Regions from separate parts of the Streptomyces sp. NPDC088554 genome, predicted to be linked through region 1. Evidence: riboswitches for the same ligand, from Rfam matches in the RefSeq annotation. Region 1 holds a riboswitch; the other holds the start of a gene.

Region 1 (7,654 bases):
CTCTCGCAGCTCTCCGAGGCGGGCAAGGTCAACCGCGTCCAGTACGGGATGCCCTTCGCCGCCTCCACCCGGCTGCTCTTCTACAACGAGCGGCTCTTCGAGAACGCCGGGCTGACGGGCGCCCCGAAGGACTGGGCCGACATCAAGTCCGACGCCGAGGCGCTCAAGCGGCTGGGCGTGACCACTCCGATCGCGCTGCCGCTGGGCTCGGAGGAGGCGCAGAGCGAGACCCTGATGTGGCTGCTGGCAGGCGGCGGCGGTTACACGGACACGGCGGACGGCTCGTACAGCATCGGCTCGCAGGCGAACATCGGGACCTTCCGGTGGCTCCAGAAGGACCTCGTCGGGGCGGGGCTGACCGGCCCGGTCGCCCCCGGCCAGCTCGACCGCGCCCAGGCGTTCAAGGCGTTCACCAGCGGCCAGGTCGGGATGCTCAACGGGAACTCCGCGCTGCTCGACGAGGCGAAGCGGCAGGGCATCAAGGTCGGTACGGTGCCGCTGCCGGGCGTGAACGGCAAGGCCAGGTCGACCATGGGCACCACCGACTGGGTGATGGCCTTCAAGCAGAACAACCACCGCCAGGAGATCGGCCGGTTCCTGGACTTCGCGTTCCAGGACAAGAACGTCCTGAGCTTCGTCGGGCAGTACGACCAGCTGCCGGTGACGTACAGCGCGAGCGAGAAGATGGCCGGCGACGCGAAGTACGCGGATCTGAACAAGTTCCTCGCCACGCTGTCCGCGTCCGAACTCTTCCCGTACGGGAAGAACTCGTGGTCGACCGTGGCCGAGAGCCTGAAGAAGAACATCGGCAAGGCGGTCGAGCCCGGCGGCAGTCCCTCGGGCGTCCTCGGCCAGATCGCGCGTGACGCGGCTGCGGCGGAGGCGTCGGAGTAGCGGGTGGGTTTCGGAGTAGCGCGTGGGTTAGCGTGACATGGCTATGACCGCTTCCGATTCCCCTTCCTCCGCCTCTGACGAGAGTGGTCCGGGCGACGGGGGTGGTCCCGACGACGAGCCCTCGCTCTCCGAACGGGACCGCGCCGTCCTCGCCGTGGAGCGGCGCGGCTGGCCGGGCACCGGCGCCAAGGAACGCGCGATCAGGGAGCAGCTCGGCCTGTCGCCGACGCGCTACTACCAGCTGCTGAGCGCGCTGCTCGACGACCCGCTGGCCCTGGCGCACGACCCGGTGACGGTGAACAGACTGCGCCGGGTCAGGGACGCGCGCAGAGAGCGCAGATGAAGGGCGGGGGTGTGCGCGCCGGTGGTGCCCTGTTGTCCTCCGTACGCCCTCCGCGGGCGCTGATACGCCGTTAAGGTCGGAGTATGGGCAGCAATCCGCACCCCCTTCCCGCGCATCCGACCACCCCCGCCGGCGTCGATGGCCTGGCCGCGCTTCTGGCCCGGCCCGACAAGGCCGTCGTGGCCCTCGACTTCGACGGCACCCTCGCCGAGATCGTCCCCGACCCCGAACAGGCCCGCGCCCACCCGCGCGCCGTCCCGGCGCTGGCCGCGCTGGCACCGTATGTCGCGTCGGTCGCGGTGATCACCGGCCGCCCGGCCGGAGTGGCGGTACGGTACGGCGGCTTCGCCGGTGTGCCGGGCCTGGAGCACCTGGTGGTCCTCGGCCATTACGGCGCCGAGCGCTGGGACGCGGTCTCCGGCACCGTACGCGCCCCCGCCCCGCACGAGGGCGTCGCCGCCGTCCGCGCCGAACTCCCCGGATTCCTCGACCGGTTCGGCGCCTGGCGCGGCACCTGGATAGAGGAGAAGGGCCGGGCCGTCGCGGTCCACACCCGCCGCGCGGGCGACCCACAGGCCGCCTTCGAGGCCCTGCGCGACCCGCTGAACGAGCTGGCAGCCCGCCACGGCCTGATCGTCGAGCCCGGCCGACTGGTCCTGGAGCTGCGGCCGCCCGGCATGGACAAGGGCGTCGCGCTGAGCGAGTACGTACGCGAGACGGGCGCCGAAACGGTCCTCTACGCGGGCGACGACCTGGGCGACCTGCCCGCCTACGCGGCGGTGGAGAAACTCCGCTCGGACGGCCACCCCGGCCTTCTCGTGTGCAGCGGTTCGGAAGTCCCGGAACTCGCCGAACGCGCCGACCTCCTCCTGCCGGGCCCGGCGGCGGTGGTCGACTTCCTGGCGGCGGTGGCCGCGCGCCTGGGCTGAGCGGCCGGGCCGCGCGGCTGCGGGGGACCGGCTCCCGCGCCGCGCGCCCGGGGTGGGCGGAGCGCGACCGGTCAGGCCCGCTGCAGCGCCTCCAGCTGGTCCAGGAACCACCGCTGCGGCGGCAGCGCCGTCGCCGCCGCGCTCAGGCGTTTGGCGCGTTCCAGGCGGTCGCCCTCGGGCAGGGTCAGGGCCTCGTGCAGGGCGGCGGCGGTGGCGTTGATGTCGTACGGGTTCACCACGAGGGCGTCCTCGCCCAGCTCCTCGTACGCGCCCGCCTCCCGCGACAGCACCAGCGCGGCGCCGCGCTCGGAGAGGACGGGGATCTCCTTCGCCACCAGGTTCATCCCGTCGCGGATGGGGTTGACGAGGGCGACGTCCGCCAGCCGGTAGGCGGCCAGCGAGCGGGCGAAGTCGTCGCGGACATGGAGGACGACCGGGGTCCAGTCGTCCGTACCGAACTCGGCGTTGACCTCCTCCGCGACCCGCTGGACCTCCGCCGTGTAGTCGCGGTAGACCGCCAGGTCCTGGCGGGAGGGGTAGGCGAAGGCGACATGGACGACGCGCCCGCGCCATTCGGGGTGCTCGGCCAGCAGCAGCCGGTAGGAGAACAGACCGCGGACGATGTTCTTCGACAGCTCCGTGCGGTCCACCCGGACGATCGTCTTCCGCTCCGTCCCGTCCGGCGCCCGGCCGATCTGCTCGCGCAGCGTCACCATGCGCTCGGCCACGTCCGGCCGGTGCGCGCGCTCGCGCAGGAAGCCGGCGTCGGCGCCCAGCCCGTGCACCCCGAGCGTGGTGCGCATCCGATTCGGTCCCGTCCGGGGATGGAGGATGTGCGGCTCCTCGCCCTCCGGCCGGTACGACACGAAGTCGTAGCGGCCCAGCACCGACGCGGCACACGTCTGGAAGGCCCCCGCCCACCGATGGGTCAGGAACCCCAGCCGGTCCGCGCCGAGCATCCCCCGCAGCAGCTGCTCGGCGATGTCGTCCGGCAGCATCCGGAAGTATGCGTACGGCGCCCACGGGGTGTGCGAGAAGTGCCCGATCCGCAGATCGGGGCGGAGCTCCCGGAGCATCCCCGGCACCAGCGCCAGGTGGTAGTCCTGGACGAGGACGGCCGCGCCGTCCGCCGCCTCGTCGGCCAGGGCCTCGGCGAAGGCGCGGTTGTACGTCTCGTACGACGCCCACTGCGCGCGGAACTCCGGGCCGAAGGACGGCTCCAGCGGGGTCTGGTAGAGCAGATGGTGGACGAACCAGAGCGTGGAGTTGGCGACGCCGTTGTACGCGTCCGCGTACACCCCGGGGTCGATCCCGAGCATGCGGACGCGCCGGCCACCCGTGTCGGCCGGGTCGAGGCGGCCTTCCGTACGCCGCACGGCCTCCCGGTCACCGTCCCCGAGCGCCGCGCAGACCCACACGGCGTCCGCGTCCGAGTCGATGGCCGACAGCCCGGACACCAGCCCGCCACCACCGCGCCGCGCCTCCAGCTCGCCGTCGGCCCGCAGGGTGTACGAGACGGGGCCGCGGTTGGACGCGACGAGGACCCGCGCGGGGTTCGCGTGCGCTGTGGATCCTTCGGACTGCTCGGACTGCTCGGACTGATCGGAGGCCATGTGCCGAAACCTAGCCCGTCAGGGAAACGCTCAAACGTACGGGCGTATCTACGCCAACTCTCAGTCGCGGCGCCCGCGCGTGGCGGCCAGCGCGACTGCCCCCGCCCCCGTCAGCGCCAGTGCCACCCCGCCCAGCAGCCACAACCGCTCGGCGGTCGAGCCGGTGTGCGCGAGCTGTCCGTAGGGGTGCCCGTGCGCGTCCGCCAGTGTTTCCAGTGTTCCGATCAGCTGCTGCCGCACAACAGAAAATGGGTGCATAAGGCATTAATTTAGACAGCTGATCCGAAAATGTGCTGTTACGCCGCGCGGCCTGCCGTGTACTCCGCGATCTCCCGCATCGGCGGCCGCTCCTCCGTGTCCACGGCATGCGTACGCGGTACGAAACCATCGGCGCCCCGCTCGAACTGGGTCAGCAGCGGCCGTACCAGATGCCCCCGCGAGAGCCGTAGCTGCGCCGTACGGTAGATCGCCGCCGCCATCCGCCCCAGCGCCCGGTCGTCCTGGTGGCGGTGGAGCCGTACCCCCACATCGACCTGCGCCAGCGCGTCGAGGCCGACCGTGTGCAGCGCGTCCACCAGCAGGCCCAGCTCCACGCCGTACCCGACCGGGAACGGCAGCCGCTCCAGCAGCGACCGCCGCGCCGCGTACTCACCGCCCAGCGGCTGGACGAAGCCGGCCAGCCGGGGCCAGTGCAGATTCAGCAGCGGGCGCGCGACCAGCTCTGTCACCCGCCCGCCCTGGCCACCCGCGCCCGCGCCTCCGTCCACGTCCGCGCCTTTGCCCAGCGGGCGGTCGTACATCGCCTTGACGAACTGCACCTCGGGCTCGGTGAGCAGCGGGCCCACGGTCCCGGAGACGAAGTCCGCAGAGAACTCCCGCAGGTCGGCGTCCACGAAACACACGATGTCGCCGCTCGTCACCAGCAGCGACCGCCACAGCACCTCGCCCTTGCCGGGGAGCGCGGGCAGCCGCGGAAGTATCGCGTCCCGGTGCACCACCCGCGCGCCCGCGGCGGCGGCGACCTCGGCCGTACGGTCGGTGGAGCCGGAGTCGATCACCACCAGCTCGTCGACCAGCGGCACCGGCCCCGCGCCCGGCCCTGCCGCCGCGCCGGCCGTTCCCGGCTCTGTCCTCGCCATCAGTTCCCGCCGGATCACCGAGACGATCTCGCCGACCGTCTCCTCCTCGTTCAGCGCCGGAAGCACCACGCTCACCGTGGTGCCGCGCGCGGCTTTCGCCGCCAGCAACCGGGCGGGCGTACGGTCGGCAGCTGACCAGGAACGCCTGGTCAGCCAGCGGTCCACCTCTTCCAGCACGTTCGGTACTCCCTGGGCTGATCCATAGAACCGCGATACATGTGATCCATCTCGCGGTGCGGACGACTATCTCAACGGTCCGCGCCTTCGGTTACAGTCTTGAACAACACCGATGACCACCGCATGCCGGGGTCCGTGGTGACAAACGCGCCGGACCCCGGGTCCGGCGCCATAGCGCTCATCCAGAGGGACAGAGGGAACGGCCCGTTGAAGTCCCGGCAACCCTCCCGCCGACCGCGAGGTCAGGTGGGGAAGGTGCCAATTCCGTCTTGTGGCGAAGTACGCCGCGAGGAAGATGAGGAGAAAGGGCCTCGCCATCATGGCTGTGCAGACCGTCCGGACGAATGACGGCAAGAGCGGTACCGACGCCGCGGAAACTTCCGGCATCGCGGAGACCGCCGCGAAGATCTCCATCGATCTCGGACCCGCCGCCGCGCTTTCCTGCCGCGAATGCGGAGAGCGTTTCGACCTCGGGCCGATCTTCGCCTGTGCGAGCTGTTTCGGGCCGCTCGAAGTCGCGTACGACCTGCCGAGCGGCACCCCTGACGAGCTGAAGAAGCGCATCGCGGAGGGCCCGAACAACATCTGGCGTTACGCGCCGCTGCTGCCCGTCCCCGCCGATGTGGCCACCAAGCCCAACATCAACCCCGGCTTCACCAAGCTGGTCAAGGCCGACAACCTCGCCCGCGAGCTGGGCGTCACCGGCGATCTGCACATCAAGGACGACTCCGGGAACCCGACGCACTCCTTCAAGGACCGCGTCGTCGCCATCGCCGTCGAGGCCGCCCGCGCCTTCGGCTTCACCACCCTCTCCTGCTCCTCCACCGGCAACCTCGCGGGAGCGGTCGGCGCCGCCGCCGCCCGCGCCGGCTTCCGCTCCTGCGTGTTCATCCCGCACGACCTGGAGCAGGGCAAGGTCGTCATGGCGGCCGTGTACGGCGGTGAACTGGTCGGTATCGAGGGCAATTACGACGACGTCAACCGCTTCTGCTCCGAACTGATCGGCGACCCGCTCGGCGAGGGCTGGGGCTTCGTCAACGTCAACCTCCGCCCGTACTACGGCGAGGGCTCCAAGACGCTCGCGTACGAGATCTGCGAGCAGCTCGGCTGGGAGCTGCCCGACCAGCTCGTCATCCCGATCGCCTCCGGATCGCAGCTCACGAAGATCGACAAGGGGCTCCAGGAGCTGATCAAGCTGGGCCTGGTCGAGGACAGGCCGTACAAGATCTTCGGCGCCCAGGCCGAGGGCTGCTCGCCGGTGTCCGCCGCCTTCAAGGCCGGCCACGACGTCGTACGCCCGCAGAAGCCGGACACCATCGCCAAGTCCCTGGCGATCGGCAACCCGGCGGACGGCCCGTACGTCCTGGACATCGCCCGTCGTACCGGCGGAGCGGTCGAGGACGTCAACGACGAGCAGATCGTCGACGCGATCAAGCTGCTGGCGCGCACCGAGGGGATCTTCGCGGAGACGGCGGGCGGGGTGACCGTCGGCGTGACGAAGAAGCTCATCGAGGCCGGTCTCCTCGACCCGACCCTCACCACCGTGGTCCTGAACACCGGCGACGGCCTCAAGACCCTGGACGCCGTGGCACCCACGACCGGGCCGACGGCGACGATCAGGCCGAGCCTCGAAGCGTTCCGCGCGGCGGGCCTGGCGAGCGACGCGGCGAGCTGACCCGGCTCCCGCCCGGTCCGGCTCTCCTCCCCTCGCCGATCTTCCACCTCTCCTTCGTCGATCTTCCTTCCCTTCCCGGAAAGGCACCCTCATGAGCGTCAAGGTCCGTATCCCCACCATCCTCCGCACCTACACGGGTGGCCAGGCAGAAGTCCCGGCGGAGGGCGCGACGCTTTCCGAGGTCATCCAGTCCCTGGAGACCAACCACCCGGGCATCGCCGCCCGCGTCCTGGACGACCAGGGCAAGCTGCGGCGCTTCGTCAACGTGTACGTCAACGACGACGACGTCCGCTTCGAACAGGGCCTGGAGACCGCGACCCCCGCCGGCGCCGGCATCTCGATCATCCCGGCGGTCGCGGGCGGCTGAGTCGCGCAAATCTTCGTACGAGCGTGATCGGAATGGCCCTCTCCGGGAAAACGGAGGGGGCCATTCTGAATGATTGAGCACGCTAGAGTGGGGGAACGCCCCTCCTTTTTCGGCGCCGCTCCGATGTCACTCGCTCCCGAGCGCATACGAGAACGCGACAACATGGGGCTCGACTCCAGGTGTCGTTTGTGCGGTACGTGGCCTTTGTCCGGCCCGACTTGCCCTGGATCGCTGCGAATTCAACGCTATGCGTGTTCGGCCACGCCTTCGGCCACGGCCAGATTTCTCGTCCGATTGACCTGTTGCAGAGGGCAGTTGGGCAGATACATTCAGCCGCGGTCGACGCGTTCCGGCGCGAAGTGTGGCCCCGTGCAAGGGCCAGTAATAGGGGAGTTAGGCATGGCTCAGGGCACCGTCAAGTGGTTCAACGCGGAGAAGGGCTACGGCTTCATCGCGGTAGACGGTGGTGCGGATGTATTCGTCCACTACAGCGCGATTCAGATGGACGGTTACCGCA
Region 2 (7,654 bases), on a different contig from region 1:
CGATCACCTGGTTCGTGCGCATCGGCTTCTTCGTCGTCCCGGTCGTCACCTTCATCATCACCAAGCGGATCTGCATCGGCCTCCAGCGGCGCGACGCGGAGAAGGTGCTGCACGGACGCGAGTCCGGCATCATCAAGCGGCTGCCGCACGGAGAGTTCATCGAGGTGCACGCCCCGCTGGACCAGGAGGCCCTGCACACGCTCACCGCGCACGAGCAGTACCGGCCCGCGGAGCTGGGTCCCGAGGTCGACGAGAACGGGGTACGCCGCAAGGTGTCGCCGGTCGAGAAGCTCAGGGTCAAGCTCAGCAAGGGCTACTACGGGGAGGGCAACCAGATCCCCAAGCCCACCGCCGAGGAGTACAAGGAGATCAGCAGCGGCCACGGCCACCACTGATCCCCGCCCGGCCTTTCCAGGTCGCCACCACCGAGGGCCCCGGCCCGGTCTCCCACCAGGGAACCGGCCGGGGCCCCCGGCGTTTCCGGGCCCGATAGGGTTGACCCGGGCCCAGGCGGGCCCGTGTACCGTCCCGGACCCCAGGAGCGAGCGATGAGCGCTGTTACCCCCGTCGGAGGCGACACCGTGGCGGGCCGCACCTGGCCGGGTGTGCTGAACCGCCTGCTGCGCGGCGAGGATCTGAACACCGGGGACACGGCCTGGGCCATGGACCGCATCATGAGCGGCGAGGCCACCGATGTGCAGATCGCCGGGTTCGCGGTCGCGCTGCGTGCCAAGGGCGAGACCGTCGAGGAGGTCACCGGGCTGGTGCGCGCCATGTACGCGCACGCCAACACGATCGAGGTGCCCGGCCGTACGGTCGACATCGTCGGCACCGGCGGCGATCTCGCCAAGACCGTCAACATCTCCACCATGTCCGCGATCGTCCTCGCGGGGACCGGCGCGAAGGTCGTCAAGCACGGCAACCGCGCCTCGTCGTCGGCGAGCGGTGCCTCGGACGTACTGGAGAAGCTCGGCGTCAATTTGGAGCTGACACCGCGACGGGTCGCGGAGGTCGCCGAGGAGGCGGGCATCACCTTCTGCTTCGCGGTGAAGTTCCACCCCGCGCTGCGGTACGCGGCCAAGGCCCGCCGGGAGCTGGGTGCCCAGACCACGTTCAACATCCTCGGCCCGCTCACCAACCCGGCCCGGGTCCGCGCCCAGGCCGTGGGCGTGGCGGACCTCCGGATGGCGCCGATCGTGGCCGGGGTGCTGGCCGAGCGGGGCAACTCCGCGCTGGTCTTCCGGGGTGACGACGGGCTCGACGAGCTGACGACCACCGCGACGTCCCGGGTCTGGGTCGTACGGGACGGCGGGGTCGCCGAGCGGCCCTTCGACCCCAGGGACGTGGGGCTGCCGCTGGTGCCCGTGGAGGCGCTGCGAGGCGCGGACGCCTCGTACAACGCCGATGTCGCCCGCCGGTTGCTGGGCGGCGAGACCGGACCCGTACGGGACGCCGTGCTGCTCAACTCGGCGGCGGCGCTGGTGGCGCTGGACCCGGCCGCGGGCTCGCTGGAGGAGCAGCTGACGGCGGGGATCGCGCGGGCCGCGGAGTCGATCGACTCGGGGGCGGCGGCGCGGGCGCTGTCGCGCTGGGTGGCGGCGAGCAACGCCTGAGCGGGTGAGACGGGGGAGGGGCGGGTCGAGCCGGGTGGGGTCGAGCCGGGTGGGGCGTCGGGTTGGGTTCCTGCCCGTCCTGCCGGTCCGGCCCGCCTTTCCTGCCCCCTCCCGTCCCTTCCGTCCCGCATGGCGGACATCTCTTGGGGCGCCCGGCGCCCTGTGCCATACTCTCGCCCAAGGTCATGAGTGACAGCGATTTAGGCCCCGGCTCGCTGTCCGGCAACCCTCCGTCCGTGGCGGGGTGCCCCGGGTGAAGACCAGGCCGTAGGCAGCGAGGTCTGCGGCAAGCGCGGACCCCTTGCCACCTTTGGGGTCCTGGTCCTCAAGGGAGCAGTCTCGTGAGCAAGCGAATGCGTTAGGGCTTTCAGGCCCCCTCTTCAACACCCTCCGCGCGGCGGTCCCCCGTGATCTCCGGTATTCCCCTGATCCCCAGCGATCTCCGCGTGTCGAGGTATCCCCCGCGCCGTGTCACGGCTCCGCCGTGCCCGCCCGCGGGTCCTTGAAGCCGTTTCCACGTGTCCTGCCGGGAGATAACGCCATGTCCGCATACCCGAACGCCACCGCCACCTCGTCCGCCGCCCCCTCCGTCGCGCCGTCCGACGACCCCGCCTGTGCCGCCCCGCTGCCGGTGCTCGGCCGGGACGTGACCGTGCCGCTCGTGACCGGCGGCGAGGTCAGTTACGCCGCGCTGGACTACGCGGCCAGCGCCCCGGCGCTCCAGCGGGTGTGGGACGACATCGCCGCGTACGCCCCGTACTACGGCAGCGTGCACCGGGGGGCCGGGTATCTGTCGCAGCTCTCCACCGACCTGTTCGAGAACAGCCGCCGTACGGTCGCCGAGTTCCTCGGCTGCCGCCCGGACGACCAGGTGGTCTTCACCCGCTCGACCACGGACTCGCTGAATCTGCTCGCCGCCGCGATCCCGGACGGCTGCCAGGTCTTCGTCTTCGAGACGGAGCACCACGCCTCCCTGCTGCCCTGGCGGGACGCCCGCGTGACCTATCTGAACGCCCCCCGCACCCCGGCCGCGGCCGTCGCCACACTGGAGCGCGCGCTCGCCTCACGCGACCCGCAGGGGCCGGCGCTGGTCTGTGTGACGGGTGCGTCCAATGTGACCGGTGAGCTGTGGCCCGTACGGGAACTGGCCGCCGCCGCGCACGCGCACGGCGCCCGGATCGTGCTGGACGCCGCCCAGCTCGTACCGCATCACGCCGTGGACATCGCCGAGCTGGACGTCGACTGGATCGCCTTCTCCGGGCACAAGCTGTACGCGCCCTTCGGCTCCGGGGTGCTCGCGGGCCGCGCCGACTGGCTCCAGGCCGCCGAGCCGTATCTCGCGGGCGGCGGCGCCAGCCGCAAGGTCGCGCGCCGGGCGGACGGCGGGGTGGACGTCGACTGGCACACCACGGCGGCCCGCCACGAGGCCGGTTCGCCCAATGTCATCGGGGTGTACGCCATCGCCTCGGCCTGCAAGGCGCTGGCCGAGGCCGGTTTCGACGCACTGGCCGCGCGCGAGCGGCGGCTGGTCGCGCGGGTGCGCGAGGGCCTGGCCGAGGTGCCCGAGGTGCGGGTGCTCTCGCTCTTCGGCGACGACGCGCCACGGGTCGGGGTGCTGTCCTTCGTGGTCGAGGGATGGAACAGCTCGCACTTCGCCGCCGCCCTCTCGGCGGAGTACGGCATCGGCGTACGCGACGGCCTGTTCTGCGCCCACCCGCTGGTGCGCACGCTGCTGGGCAGCGACCCGCGCGACCCGGGGGAGTGCGGCGCCCCGGAGGCGGAGCCGGGGGAGAGTTCGCTGAACGCGATCCGGGTCAGCTTCGGGGCGGGGACGCCCGACGAGCACGTGGAGCGGTTCGTCCATGCCGTACAGGAGCTGGTGAGCGACGGCGCGCGGTGGAACTACCGCACGGAGGACGGCCGTTGCGTACCGGACCGGGACGGTGGCGCGGCGTAGGGCCTGATACGCGTCAGGCGTCGAGGCCGATGGCGAAGGCCGCTTCCAGGTCGTGCTGCGAGTACGTACGGAACGCCACATGCGTGTCCGTGGCCTCGACGCCCGGGATCTTGCTGATCGCGCCGGGGATGACATCGGCCAGATCGTCGTGCCCGGCGACGCGGACCATGGCGATCAGGTCGTACGTACCCGTCACGGAGAAGACCTCGCTGACGCTGTCCAGCGCGGCGATCGACTCGGCGATCTCGGGGATCCGGTCGACGCTGGTCTTGATGAGCACGATCGCGGTGATCACGGTTGGCGTTCTCCCTCGGTGGCCCCGGTTGTGGCTCTCACTGTATCGGTACGCCAGTACCGCCCCCAGGCGTAGAGGAAACCGGCGCCGAAGCCCACCAGATGGGCCAGATAGGCAACTCCGGGGCCCGGCTCCGCGCCGCGCGCGGCCAGCCACTGGAGCGTGAACCAGAAGACCAGCACGATCCAGGCCGGGAAACGCAGCGGCAGGAAGAACAGGAACGGGAAGAGGCTGGTGACCCTGGCCCGGGGGAAGAGATGGAGAAAGGCGCCGAGCACCCCCGAGATCGCGCCGGAGGCGCCCACGAGGGTCTGGTCGGAGGCGGCGTTCGCGACGGCGTAGCCGGACAGCGCGAGAGCGCCGACGGCGAGATAGAAGAGCAGGAACCGGATCCGGCCCATCCGCTCCTCGGCCATCGCGCCGAAGACGTACAGGAAGAGCATGTTCCCCAGCAGGTGCAGCCAGCTTCCGTGGACGAAGAGGGCCGTCAACGGGGTGCGGAGGGCTCCCGGGGAGCCGCGCGTCAGTTCGGCCGGGATAACGCCCCAGCGCTCGAAGTAGGCGCTCTGCGCGGCCAGCAGGGCGTCTCCCCGGCCGTGCCCCGGGTGGAGGCCGGAGACCGGGCCGACCAGGAAGGCCAGCACGCACAGGGCGATCAGTCCGTGGGTCACCAGCGGCCGGCCGTCCGCCGTCCACCTGGTGATCGTCCGCCGCAGGGTCATGGACAGAGCATCGCGTACCGGGACCGAACGGTACGGAGCGCCTCGCCGCCCCGCGGGGTGCCCGGGAGGCCGTAGGGTTGCCCGGTGTAATACGCGGTTCGACGCCGTAGCGCGGGGCACCGCACGAGGGACGAACGAAACGAGGCAGGCATGACGACGGTTCCCGAGCCCACGGCCGCCACTCGGTGGCGCTGCACCCTGTGCGGCAATCTGACCCGGTTCGATGTGACGCGTTCGTCGAAGGCTGTCGAGTACGTCCATCTGGACCTGGCCGGGGAGCCTAAGGTCGAGGAGCGCGAGGTGGTCAGTGAGACCATCGAGTCGGTGCGCTGCCGTTGGTGCAACGCGGTGGATCAGATCGAGCTGGTGGACAGGCCGGGCGCCGGTTCCTGACGGAGCCGCCCGAAAGGGGTAGTGGGGTGACGGATCGTGGAGCAGCCCGCGGGCGGTGCTGAGCCGGCCGGTGCGGCCGGCGGTGACGCCGCGGAGGCGCTCGACCGCCCCCTCCCGGACGGAGTGCGGCGCCGGGTCGTCGCGCTGGTCTCGGACGCCTTCGGCGGCCTGACCGTCACGGAACTGCCCGCGCAGCTGCGGCAGTACGCCCGGTTCACGCCGAACAGGCGGACCAAGTTCGCGGGCAACGCGATGGCCGCGGCCCTGGAGAGCGACCTGCTGTTCCGGCAGCGGATCGGGGAGCGCATCGCCGTCGCGCAGCCCGAACTGGCCGCTGCCCTGGAGTCCGGATCGCCGCCCGCCGCCGCGGACCCCGTCGATGTGGCCGCCGCCGCGTATGTGCTGCGGCCACCCGGATGGGTGAAGCTGGTGGCCGCCGCGGGCGAGGAGGCGCAGCGCGCCGACGCCGAGCGCGCCGACGAGGAGACCCGGCGCGAGCTGGAGCGGCTCCGGGCGGAGCTGGCCGCCGCCAGGGCGCTCACCAGGACCGACACCGAACGGCTCCGCGCGGAGCTGGAGGCGGCCCGCAAGGAGGCCGAGTCGCTCCACCGCAAACTGCGCAGCGCCCAGAGCGATGTGAAGCGCGGCGAGGCCGCGCTGCGCCGGGTCGGCGCCGAGGTCGAGACGCTCCGGGCGGAGGCCGCCGCCTCGGTGTCGGCCGCCGAGAGCGAGACCCGGCGGGTCAAGGCGCGCCTCGCCGAGGCGGAGGCCGCGGTCGAGGCGGGCCGCCGGGCCGCCCGGGAGGGGCGCTCGGTCGAGGACATGCGGCTGCGGCTGCTGCTGGACACGGTGCTGGAGGCGGCGCAGGGGCTACGGCGCGAACTCGCCCTGCCACCCGCCGCGAACCGTCCCGCCGATACGGTCGACGCGGTCGAGCCGGGCCGGATGTCGCCCAAGGACGTGGCGGCCCGCGCGCTGTCGGAGACGGATCCGGCGCTTCTCGACCAGTTGCTGGCGCTTCCGCAGTCCCATCTGATCGTGGATGGCTACAACGTGACCAAGACCGGCTATCCCACGATGCCGTTGGAGAAGCAGCGGCTACGGCTGCTGGGCGGGCTCGCGATGCTCGCGGCCCAGACCGGCGCGGAGATGACCTGTGTCTTCGACGGCGCCGAACTCGCGGCGCCGGTCCTGCTGGCCCCGCCGCGCGGGGTGCGGGTGCTGTTCTCCAAACCGGGGGTCACCGCGGACGAGTTGATCCGCCAGCTGGTACGGGCGGAGCCGCCGGGGCGGCCGGTGGTGGTCGTCTCCACCGACCGGGAGGTCGCGGACGGAGTGGCCAAGGCCGGTGCCAGACCGGTCGCGTCCGTCCTGCTGCTGAAGCGGCTCTCGCGGGTCTGAGGGTGGTTCGTCGTTTCTGCGGGCGGTTCCGTGGTTCTGCGGGTGGTTCCGCAGTTCCGGGTGCGGCTTTCGGACGGCCGGCGGAGCGCAGTGTCAAATGTCCATGACTGCCTGTGTGATGTCTGTAAATAATATGGGGTTGACAGGGTTTTTTCTGGTGAGGATTTGAACTGATCACAAGAAGGTCACTAGGGTCGGGCTTCGAACCTTCGCTCGGTTGATCACTCGTCAGGAGTGGCGGCGAAGTACCGCCGACCGTGGCCCGGTGGGCGGCTGAGGAGAAGGAGCTCGCCTCCGTGGGGTCCCACCGTCGTCCCAAGCAGCCGAGCCGCGCACGGGTGACCGTGCTCACCACGGTCGCCGCCGCTGCTGTCGCTCTCACATCCCAGGCCGCCCAGGCCGACCCGAAGCCGAGCAAGGCGGACGTCAAGGAGAAGGTCGACAAGCTCTACGAGGACGCCGAGGTGGCCACCGAGAAGTACAAGGCCGCCGAGGAGTCCCAGGAGAAGCTGGAGAAGGAAGTCGGCGCCCTCCAGGACAAGGTCGCCCGGGGCCAGGAAGAGCTGAACGAGATGCGCGACGGCCTCGGTGCCATCGCCAGCGCCCAGTACCGTACGGGCGGCATCGACCCCGCCGTACAGCTGTTCCTCTCCTCCGACCCGGACAGCTACCTGGAGAAGGCGTCCACGCTCGACCAGGTCAGCGCCCGGCAGGCCGAGTCGCTCCAGCTCATCCAGTCCAAGCAGCGGTCCCTCGCGCAGGAGCGCAAGGAGGCGCAGAGCAAGGTCGACGACCTCGCCGAGACGCGCAAGGAGCTGGGCAAGAAGAAGGACCTCGTCAAGTCCAAGCTCGCCGCCGCGCAGAAGCTCCTCAACACGCTCACCGAGGCCGAGCGCGCCGCCCTGGTCAAGGCCGACGCGGATCGTGCCGCCGCCGACGCCGAGCGCGCCAGCCGCGACAGCGACCGTGGGGGCAGCTCGGCTTCCACCGGCTCCTCCACCCCCGACCTCGGTGGCTCCGTGCCCGGCTCGCAGCGCGCCGCCGCCGCGTTCGCCGCCGCGCAGAGCAAGATCGGCACGCCGTACGTGTACGGAGCCAACGGCCCCGGCAACTTCGACTGCTCCGGCCTCACTTCCTGGGCGTACGCGCAGGCGGGTGTCTCCATCCCCCGCACCTCGCAGGCCCAGGGCGCCTACGGCACCCACCTGGCGAAGAGCCAGCTCCAGGTCGGCGACCTCGTCATCTTCTACGGCGACCAGCACCACGTCGGCTT

What was found. Region 1 has a riboswitch for S-adenosylmethionine ahead of thrC (threonine synthase). Riboswitches for the same ligand answer to the same signal wherever they lie in the genome.
Region 2: it holds a riboswitch for S-adenosylmethionine, as region 1 does, so the genes downstream of both, ACIP8W_RS13655 (aminotransferase class V-fold PLP-dependent enzyme) here and thrC (threonine synthase) in region 1, are expected to answer to the same signal.

Annotation. Positions count from the first base shown of each region.
Region 1 covers NZ_JBIVMF010000015.1:37,640-45,293, forward strand. The annotation lists gene ACIP8W_RS18885 (extracellular solute-binding protein) at 1-894, shown strand, start outside; gene ACIP8W_RS18890 (DUF3263 domain-containing protein) at 938-1,237, shown strand; gene otsB (trehalose-phosphatase) at 1,321-2,166, shown strand; gene ACIP8W_RS18900 (trehalose-6-phosphate synthase) at 2,238-3,779, opposite strand; gene ACIP8W_RS18905 (hypothetical protein) at 3,840-4,019, opposite strand; gene ACIP8W_RS18910 (glucosyl-3-phosphoglycerate synthase) at 4,076-5,095, opposite strand; SAM riboswitch class I at 5,271-5,397, shown strand; gene thrC (threonine synthase) at 5,415-6,770, shown strand; gene ACIP8W_RS18920 (ubiquitin-like small modifier protein 1) at 6,862-7,137, shown strand; gene ACIP8W_RS18925 (cold-shock protein) at 7,537-7,654, shown strand, end outside.
Region 2 covers NZ_JBIVMF010000009.1:202,779-210,432, forward strand. The annotation lists gene ACIP8W_RS13645 (cytochrome bc complex cytochrome b subunit) at 1-395, shown strand, start outside; gene trpD (anthranilate phosphoribosyltransferase) at 549-1,613, shown strand; SAM riboswitch class IV at 1,795-1,912, shown strand; gene ACIP8W_RS13655 (aminotransferase class V-fold PLP-dependent enzyme) at 2,155-3,570, shown strand; gene ACIP8W_RS13660 (Lrp/AsnC family transcriptional regulator) at 3,584-3,865, opposite strand; gene ACIP8W_RS13665 (rhomboid family intramembrane serine protease) at 3,862-4,587, opposite strand; gene ACIP8W_RS13670 (hypothetical protein) at 4,738-4,980, shown strand; gene ACIP8W_RS13675 (NYN domain-containing protein) at 5,017-6,381, shown strand; gene ACIP8W_RS13680 (NlpC/P60 family protein) at 6,678-7,654, shown strand, end outside.